Regions from separate parts of the Mesorhizobium sp. WSM4312 genome, predicted to be linked through region 2. Evidence: riboswitches for the same ligand, from Rfam matches in the RefSeq annotation. Region 2 holds a riboswitch; the other holds the start of a gene.
The links. A riboswitch is a leader RNA that binds a small molecule or an ion and turns the genes downstream of it on or off. The one in region 2 is predicted to bind cobalamin.
Positions count from the first base shown of each region.

Region 1: linked by a shared signal. The riboswitch ahead of CK228_RS07240 (DUF1636 family protein) and the one ahead of bluB (5,6-dimethylbenzimidazole synthase) in region 2 are both predicted to bind cobalamin.

Region 1 covers NZ_NSFU01000004.1:33,276-37,367, forward strand. The annotation lists gene cobN (cobaltochelatase subunit CobN) at 1-329, opposite strand, end outside; gene cobW (cobalamin biosynthesis protein CobW) at 348-1,385, opposite strand; gene CK228_RS07240 (DUF1636 family protein) at 1,388-1,816, opposite strand; cobalamin riboswitch at 1,856-2,062, opposite strand; gene CK228_RS07245 (winged helix-turn-helix domain-containing protein) at 2,092-3,291, opposite strand; gene CK228_RS07250 (NADH-quinone oxidoreductase subunit A) at 3,625-3,990, shown strand; gene CK228_RS07255 (NADH-quinone oxidoreductase subunit B) at 3,981-4,092, shown strand, end outside.
Region 2 covers NZ_NSFU01000001.1:290,535-294,626, reverse strand. The annotation lists gene CK228_RS01365 (hypothetical protein) at 1-467, shown strand, start outside; partial or broken gene bluB (5,6-dimethylbenzimidazole synthase) at 593-1,207, opposite strand; cobalamin riboswitch at 1,318-1,498, opposite strand; gene CK228_RS01355 (histone deacetylase family protein) at 1,619-2,545, shown strand; gene CK228_RS01350 (exodeoxyribonuclease VII small subunit) at 2,549-2,800, shown strand; gene CK228_RS01345 (DUF2277 domain-containing protein) at 2,899-3,165, shown strand; gene CK228_RS01340 (pirin family protein) at 3,205-4,092, shown strand, end outside.

The sequences.
Region 1 (4,092 bases), on a different contig from region 2:
TTGATGCCGCGCTCGCGGGCGGTCGAGGCCAGCTGGTCGCAGCCATAGCGCCACCAGTCGTAGCCGCCGAGGATGCGCACCAGGATGATCTTGGCGTGGCGGGCGACGCTGTCGACCCAGAGGTCGACGGACATCGGGTGGCGCAGGTCGCGCAGGGCCGCCAGCCGCATCGAGGGCAGGCGGGCGGCATCCGCCTTCCAGGCGGCCGCCAGTCCCGCGAGGTCGCTGTCGGTGAAGGACAGGGCCACGATATCCGCCGGCGTCTGCCGCAGATCGACCGGCTCGGCGAGATCGTCGAGCGAGGCGGAGGTCGTGGTGAGGATATGCATCGCGGCCCGTGTCTGAAATCAGCCGGCGAGTATACGCTCGATTGCCGGGCGGTTCAGCCCCTTGAGGCCGATGACGACCAGGCGCGAACGGCGGTCGTCCTCGGCGGTCCAGGCGCGGTCGTAGTAATGATTGACGCGCGGGCCGACGGCCTGCAGCAAGAGCCGCATCGGCTTGCCGCCGACCTCGACGAAGCCTTTCACGCGCAGCACGTTTTCCTGTTCGGCGGCGGCGGCGACGCGCTGTGCCAGTTCGTCCGGATTGGCGATCGAGGGAATGTCGACGATGAAGGTGTCGAAGTCGTCATGCTCGTGGTCGAAGGCGCCGTCATGATGCGACTTACGGTTCTCGATGTCGTCCTCGACGGCGAGACCGAGCCCGAGCAGCACGGAGGGATCGACCTTGCCATGCGAGGTCGGCACGATCTTCACGGCACGGGCGGAGTGTTCGCCGATGATGGCGTTGGCGCGGGCCGAGCCGGCGGCGTCCATCAGGTCGCTTTTCGACAAGATGATCAGGTCGGCGCAGGCGATCTGGTCCTCGAACAGTTCCTCGACCGGGTCGTCATGGTCGAGGCTGTCATCTTGCGCACGCTGCGCCTGCAGGGCGTCCATGTCGTTGGCGACGCGGCCTTCGGCCAGTGCGGGACCATCGACCACGGCGATGACGCCGTCGACGGTCACGCGGCTCTTCACTGTTGGCCACTGGAACGCCTGGACCAGCGGCTTGGGAAGAGCCAGGCCCGAGGTCTCGATCAGGATGTGGTCGACCTTCGGGTTGAGCGACAGGATCTGGTCGAGCGCCGGCACGAAATCGTCGGCCACGGTGCAGCAGATGCAGCCATTGGCGAGTTCGACGATGTTTTCCTCCGGGCAGGTGTCGATGCCGCAGCCCTTCAAAATCTCGCCGTCGATGCCGATGTCGCCGAACTCGTTGACGATGATCGCAATGCGCTTGCCGCCGGCGTTCTCCAGGAGATGGCGAACCAGCGTCGTCTTGCCGGCGCCGAGGAAGCCGGTGACGACGGTGCAGGGGACGCGGGTGACGGAAGCGCTCATGATCAGTCCTTCAACAAGTCGAGGGGAGGAATGCGGGCAACGAGGCCGCGCTTGAGAGAAGCAGGCCGGCCGCGCCATGGAATGAGGCCGTCCGTCGAGGTGGCGAAGAGTTTGGCGCCGGCGACGAGGTCGGCGCCGCTGGTCACGGTCAGGTCGCCGAAGACGTAGCTCCAGCAGCCGTCGCGCAGGATCGCGGCGCTCAGCCGGCGCTTGCAATTGCCGAGACATTCGACCGTGTGGATGCGGATGTTTCCATCAGATGCGGCGCGGCGCGTGTCGTCAGCCAAGAGTTCGCCGGCGCGGGGATGGGCGTCGGAGCCAGTCTCGTCGCGGCACGAGGCGCAGACGATCACCGTGACGCCGGCCAAGGCTTCGCCGTCGGCGGACGAATTGTCCTCTGTGCCAGCCGAAAAACTGCCGTTCTGGTCCAAAAAACCGGGCTCCTTGCCCGGAAACCCGCCGGGCGATCGGATTCTTTTGTCGCAGACGGCAGGTCTCCTGGCTCGCGGGTTATCGCCTTGGGTGCCGCCTTCCCGGGAACATCCCAGTGGCTTTTGGCCTTGGCTCGTCGCTTACAGTTGCGGGGACAGCCGCGGATTTGAGATTTTTCACCTCGCACCGCATTCCCTCTTAGCCCCTGCCGTTGCGGGCAAGGGACCGTCTGGAGCGGATTTAGGCTTTTGCAGGCAGCGGTGTCAACGCACGGCTACGACATGGCGATGTCGGCAAGCGCCAGGCCCAAATCGCCGGCAGGCGTCACTTCCATGCGTTCAAGGCCGAGCCAGCCCTGCATCTGCTTCAGTTCCTCGAAGAGCTGCGCGGCGGTCTCCGGCGGTGCCTTGGGCTCGGCGTAGGCGGCGTGGACGCGCAGGACGCTGGCAGGCCGGTCGGCCTTGAGGTCGACGCGCGCGACGATGCTATCGCCGAGCAGGAAGGGCAGGACGTAGTAGCCGTATTGGCGCTTCTCGGCGGGCGTATAGATCTCGATGCGGTAGTGGAAATCGAACAGCCGCTCCGAGCGCGAGCGCTCGAAGACGACTGGGTCGAACGGTGCCAGCAAGGCGCGGGCCTCGATCTTCCGGGGCAGGCGGGCGTCCTTATGAAGGTAGGCCGGCTTGTCCCAGCCTTCGACGCGCACCGGCAGCAGTTCACCCAACTCGACCAGTTCCTCCAGCCGGCCTTTCATGTCGGCCGGCGACAGCCGGAAGTAGTCGCGCAAATCGCCTGATGTCGCCACCCCGTGGGCGCGCGCGGAAATGCGCAGCAATTCGCGGTGCGCGTCCTCGGCGGCCGGCACGGGCAGATCGAGGATCGCCTGCGGCAGCACGCGCTCCGGCAGATCATAGAAGCGCTCGAAGCCGCGGCGGTGCGCCGTGGTGATGCGGCCGGCCCAGAACAGCCATTCGAAAGCGTGCTTGGCATGGCTCCAGCCCCACCAGCCTCCCGAACCTTTCTGGCCTTCCAGCGCCGAAGCCGCGATCGGGCCGCGCGCGGCGACCTCGCGGTAGATCTCTTCTATGTAGGCGGCATGCTCGCGGCCCCATTTGGCCAGGCCCAGATACATCTCGTCGCCCTGTTCGGCGCGTTGCATGCGCCAACGCATCAGCGGGTAGGTCTCGACCGGCAGGAACGAGGCCTCATGCGCCCAGTATTCGAAGACCGTGCGCTTGCGCGTCACGGCGGCATTGTCGAGCAGCGCGAGCGGGTAGGGGCCGAGCCGCGAATAGAGCGGCATGTAATGCGCGCGCACCACCGCGCTGACGGAATCGATCTGCAGCAGGCCGGTGCGGGCGAGCACACGGGCAAAGTGGCGGCGATCGGGTGTGCCATTTGGCCGGGGATCGAGAAATCCCTGTGCGGCGAGAGCGATGCGCCGGGCCGCGGCAAGCGAGATCTTTTCCTTCATGCAGCTGTCACTCTAAGGGCGTTTCGACCGAGGTCCGACGGGTGATTCCAGCCCATGCTAGCAGGGTTTTTGCGGCAACCCTGTCAGGAGAGAAAAGTGGAGTAAAAAGAGAAGGAAATCAAACAGGAGCGGATCGGACCAGTTTCTCCGGATATGCCGTCCAGGCCGGCGTTTTGAACAAGGTTTGACTTGCTTCGCTGGAAGTGCTGCGCTAACCCTCGCCGCGTTGCAGCATAGGCCCCTTAAAACGGTTCAGCGGTTAATCTGTCACGCTTCCGCATTAAGGTCCGGTGCTGTAATCAAAGTGGATTGGCGCCAACGGAAAGCCGCTGCATGAACGCACTTCTCAGTTCGTACCTGCCCATCGTCCTGTTCATCGGCGTGGCGCTGGTCGTCGGCCTGGCGCTGCTGGCCGCACCGTTCCTGGTGGCCTACCGCAATCCCGATCCCGAAAAGCTTTCCGCCTACGAGTGCGGTTTCAACTCGTTCGACGATGCCCGCATGAAATTCGACATCCGCTTCTACCTGGTGTCGATCCTGTTCATCATCTTCGATCTGGAGGTGGCCTTCCTGTTTCCCTGGGCCGTGTCCTTCTCGAAGATCGGCATGCTCGGTTTCTGGTCGATGATGGTGTTTTTGGCAGTGCTGACCATCGGCTTTGCCTATGAATGGAAAAAAGGAGCGCTGGAATGGGATTGAACGACAGTTCAGGCACCCTCGTCGCGCCGAAGCCGAAGGGCATCATCGATCCCAACACCGGTCGGCCGGTGGGGGAGGACGATCCCTTCTTCCTCGAAATCA
Region 2 (4,092 bases):
CGCTCACCTATGTCGACGAGATCATCCTCGGCTACAACATCCGCATCAACTCGTCCTCACCCTTCGAGACGGCGCGGCAAGGCGTCGTGCTCTACGCCCAGAACGGCAAGACCATGGTCAAGAACGCCGTCTGGCTGGCGGTCATCATGTGGGGCGTGTCTTTCGTCATCTTCCTGCTGATGCTGGCTCCGGCCAGCGCCGTTCTCTTCATCATGCCCGGACAACTCGCCGGCTGGGCCTTCGTGCTTGCCATCGTCTTTGCCTGGGCCTTCAAGGCGGCCTTCATCGAGCCCTTCGCCATCGCTTGCCTGATGCAGGTCTATTTCAAGACCATCGCCGGCCAGGTGCCCGATCCGGCCTGGGATATCAGGCTGGCCGAGGCGTCGTCGAAGTTCAGGGAGCTGAAGGACAAGGCGCTGGCCTCCTTTGGTGGCTCGCGCTGGGGCACGGCCGGCGCGACGAACTGATCGGCTGGGCAGGTCGTCGCCGGCGCGACATCGGAGGCGTTGAGGCGGGCCACGGTCGATTTCAGTGGCGCCTCGCCTTGCCCGCAAAAAGTCTCGCTCATGATCAGGTCGGGCAGCGGCAGCCGCCGGCCCCAGCCATGCGTTTCCAGGTCTGGTTTGGATGCGAACTCGGAAACCCGGCCGACGCAGAGATAGGCGACGGGCGTCACATGCTCGGGAATGGCCAGCAGGCTCTTCAACGCTTGCGGCTCGATGATGCTGACCCAGCCGACGCCGACGCCTTCGGCACGCGCGGCCAGCCAGAAATTCTGCACCGCGCAGACCGTGCTGTAGAGATCCATTTCCGGATTGTGCCAGCGGCCCAGTGGCGAACCTTGCGAGCGCCGACGGTCACAGGTGATGCAGATGTTGAGGGCGCTTTCGCAGATACCTTCGAGCTTCAGCTTGCGGTAGAGCGCCTGTCGTTCCTCCTCGATTTCAGGCAGTTCCTGTTCGCGCGCGGCCAGGAACAGGTCGCGCACCTCTGCCCGTCGCGCGGCGTCGCGGATGACGATGAAATTCCATGGCTGCATAAAGCCGACCGATGGCGCATGATGGGCGGCAAGCAGAAGCCGGGCCAACACCTCGTCGTCGAGCGCGTCGGGCAGGAAATGGCTGCGCACGTCGCGCCGCGTGAACATGGCGCGATAGACCGCATCGCGCGCCGTCTGGTCAAATCCGTCGCCCACAGGAGCGGTCATGTGTTCCGGCATCGCTCGTCCCCTTGCGATTGCAATAGTTCCACACCGTCAGAGCACTTTGTGCATCCAACTGGACGCGCGTTGCTCCGATGCCAGCCGCCTGACCATGCGGATGACGATGCCTGCCAGGCCGGTCTTCTGGCTCGGGATCAACCCGCGTCCGGTGCCTTCCCGTCATCGACAGTGGCATTTACCGGCGCGGTCCCCCTCACAGCGTTGGGCACGCCACGGAATTCAACCGTGTTCCCGATTCTCCCGCTCGCGGCGAGCACCAGGCAGTGGCGCGACCTTACGCCGAAGCCTCGGCCGCGCCAATCCCCGCAGCGGCGCCAATGGACGCAGGCGCGATTTTCCCCAGTGATCGAGCCGCAATGCATGGCCATCGCGGCGCCGGGGCACTAGATAGGGAGCATGACAACCCGTCTCTACACGCACCCGATCTTCCTCGAACACATCACGCCGCCCGGCCACCCCGAGCGGCCGGACCGCTTGCGCGCCATCGAGCGCGTGCTCGACGACGAGGCTTTTGCCGCGCTCGATCGTGCCAAGGCGCCGGAGGGCGACGAGGCCACCATCCTCTACGCGCACCCCGCCGATTTCGTCGCCCGTGTGCGTGCCGCCATTCCCGAGGAGGGTATTGCCCGCATCGATGCCGACACCACCGCCAGCCCGAAGAGCTGGCAGGCGGTGATCGCCGCGATCGGCGCGGCCAACGCCGCCGTCGACGACGTCTTTGCAGGCCGCGCCGACAATGTCTTCGTCGCCGCAAGGCCGCCCGGCCACCATGCCGAAAAGACCACCGCGATGGGCTTCTGCTTCTTCAACACGGCGGCGATCGCCGCGCGCTATGCGCAGAAGAAGCATGGCGCCGAGCGCGTCGCCGTCGTCGACTGGGATGTGCATCACGGCAACGGCACGCAGGACATTTTCTGGGACGATCCCTCGGTTCTCTATTGCTCGACGCACCAGATGCCGCTTTATCCCGGCACTGGCGCGAAGACCGAGACCGGCGCCGGCAACATCGTCAACGCGCCCTTGGCGCCGCAGACCGGCAGCGAGGTGTTTCGCGATGCCTTCCTGTCGCGGGTGCTGCCGTCGCTCGACAATTTCGCGCCTGACCTGATCATCATCTCGGCCGGTTTCGACGCGCATCACCGCGATCCGCTGGCCGAGATCAACCTGACCGAGGACGATTTCGACTGGGCGACCGGCCAGCTGATGCAGCGCGCCGCGCGCCACAGCGGCAACCGGCTCGTCAGCCTGCTCGAGGGCGGTTACGATCTGCAGGGACTGGCATTTTCGGTCGCCGCCCATGTCGGGCGACTGATGAAAGGATGAATGATGGCTGGTGAAACCAACGAAGACGTCAAGGCGATGAGCTTCGAGCAGGCACTCGACGCGCTGGAGAAGATCGTCGATGATCTCGAGCGTGGCGACGTGCCGCTCGACCAGTCGATCAAGATCTACGAGCGCGGCGAGGCGCTGAAGGCGCATTGCGACCGGCTGCTGAAGGCGGCCGAGGACAAGGTCGAAAAGATCAGGCTGTCGCGCGACGGCAAGCCGGTCGGAACCGAGCCGCTCGACGCGGACTGAGGCACGGAGCAGCCTTACCGGTTTTGGACACGATCATGGTTGAGGATTAAGCTCGTCCCGATTGAAACGGCTCCAGGACAAGAGGAGATACGGAAGCGATGTGCAGAAACATCAAGACCCTGTTCAATTTTGACCCGCCCGCAACCAATGACGAAGTGCGCGACGCAGCCCTTCAGTTCGTCCGCAAGCTGAGCGGAACGACACGGCCGTCGAAACAGAACCAGCATGCGTTCGATCATGCGGTCGAAGCCATCGCGGCATCGGCGCGTGAACTCCTCGATTCGCTCGAAACCAACCAGCATCCGCGCAATCGCGAAGAGGTGGCGGCCAAGCTGCGGGCAAAGGCGGCGATCCGTTTTGCCTGATGCCGCCAAGTGGCCCTTGACCGCTAACAAGGAGAGTCCATGAGCTTCTTTCCCGGGAAAGACCCTGAAGCCGGCGACGCCTTTGCCAGCGACCAGATCGAGTTGATGGTCATCCCGAACGCCAAGGACATTGGCGGCTTCGAGGTGCGTCGCGCGCTGCCGACCGCCAGGCGGCGGCTGGTCGGGCCGTTCATTTTCTTCGATCGCATGGGTCCGGCGATCCTGCGGGCAGGCCAGGCTCTCGATGTCCGTCCTCACCCGCATATCGGCCTGTCGACGGTGACGTATCTGTTCGACGGCAGGATCAGGCATCGGGATTCGCTGGGCACCGAAATGGTGATCCAGCCCGGCGACGTGAATTTGATGACCGCCGGCCGCGGCATCGTGCATTCCGAGCGCACGCCGGAGGAATTGCGCGGCGCGCCGATGTCGATCTCAGGCCTGCAGACATGGCTCGCCTTGCCCGATGGCAAGGAGGAAGTGGCGCCGGTGTTCGAGAACACCGCTGCCTTGCGGCTGCCCGAGATCGATGCCGAAGGCGTCCGCGGCCGCATCGTCATCGGCGATTTCCAGGGGCAGCGCTCCCCGGTAAGGGCCGATTCCGAGACACTTTACGCCGACCTTAGGCTGGCTCCGGGCGCCAGCATAAAGATTCCGGCCGACGCGGAAGAGCGCGCCATCTACACGCTGGAAGGCGAGGTCGCGATTTCGGGCGACGTCTTTCCGGCAGAGCGGCTCCTGGTGTTCCGGCCCGGTGACGAGATCATCATATCGTCGCAAACCGGTGCGCATTTCATGCTTTTCGGCGGCGCCTCGCTCGGCTCGCAGCGCTACATCTGGTGGAATTTCGTCTCCTCGTCGAAGGAGCGCATCGAACAGGCCAAGCAGGAATGGAAGACGGGACGCTTCGATATCGTTCCTGGAGAT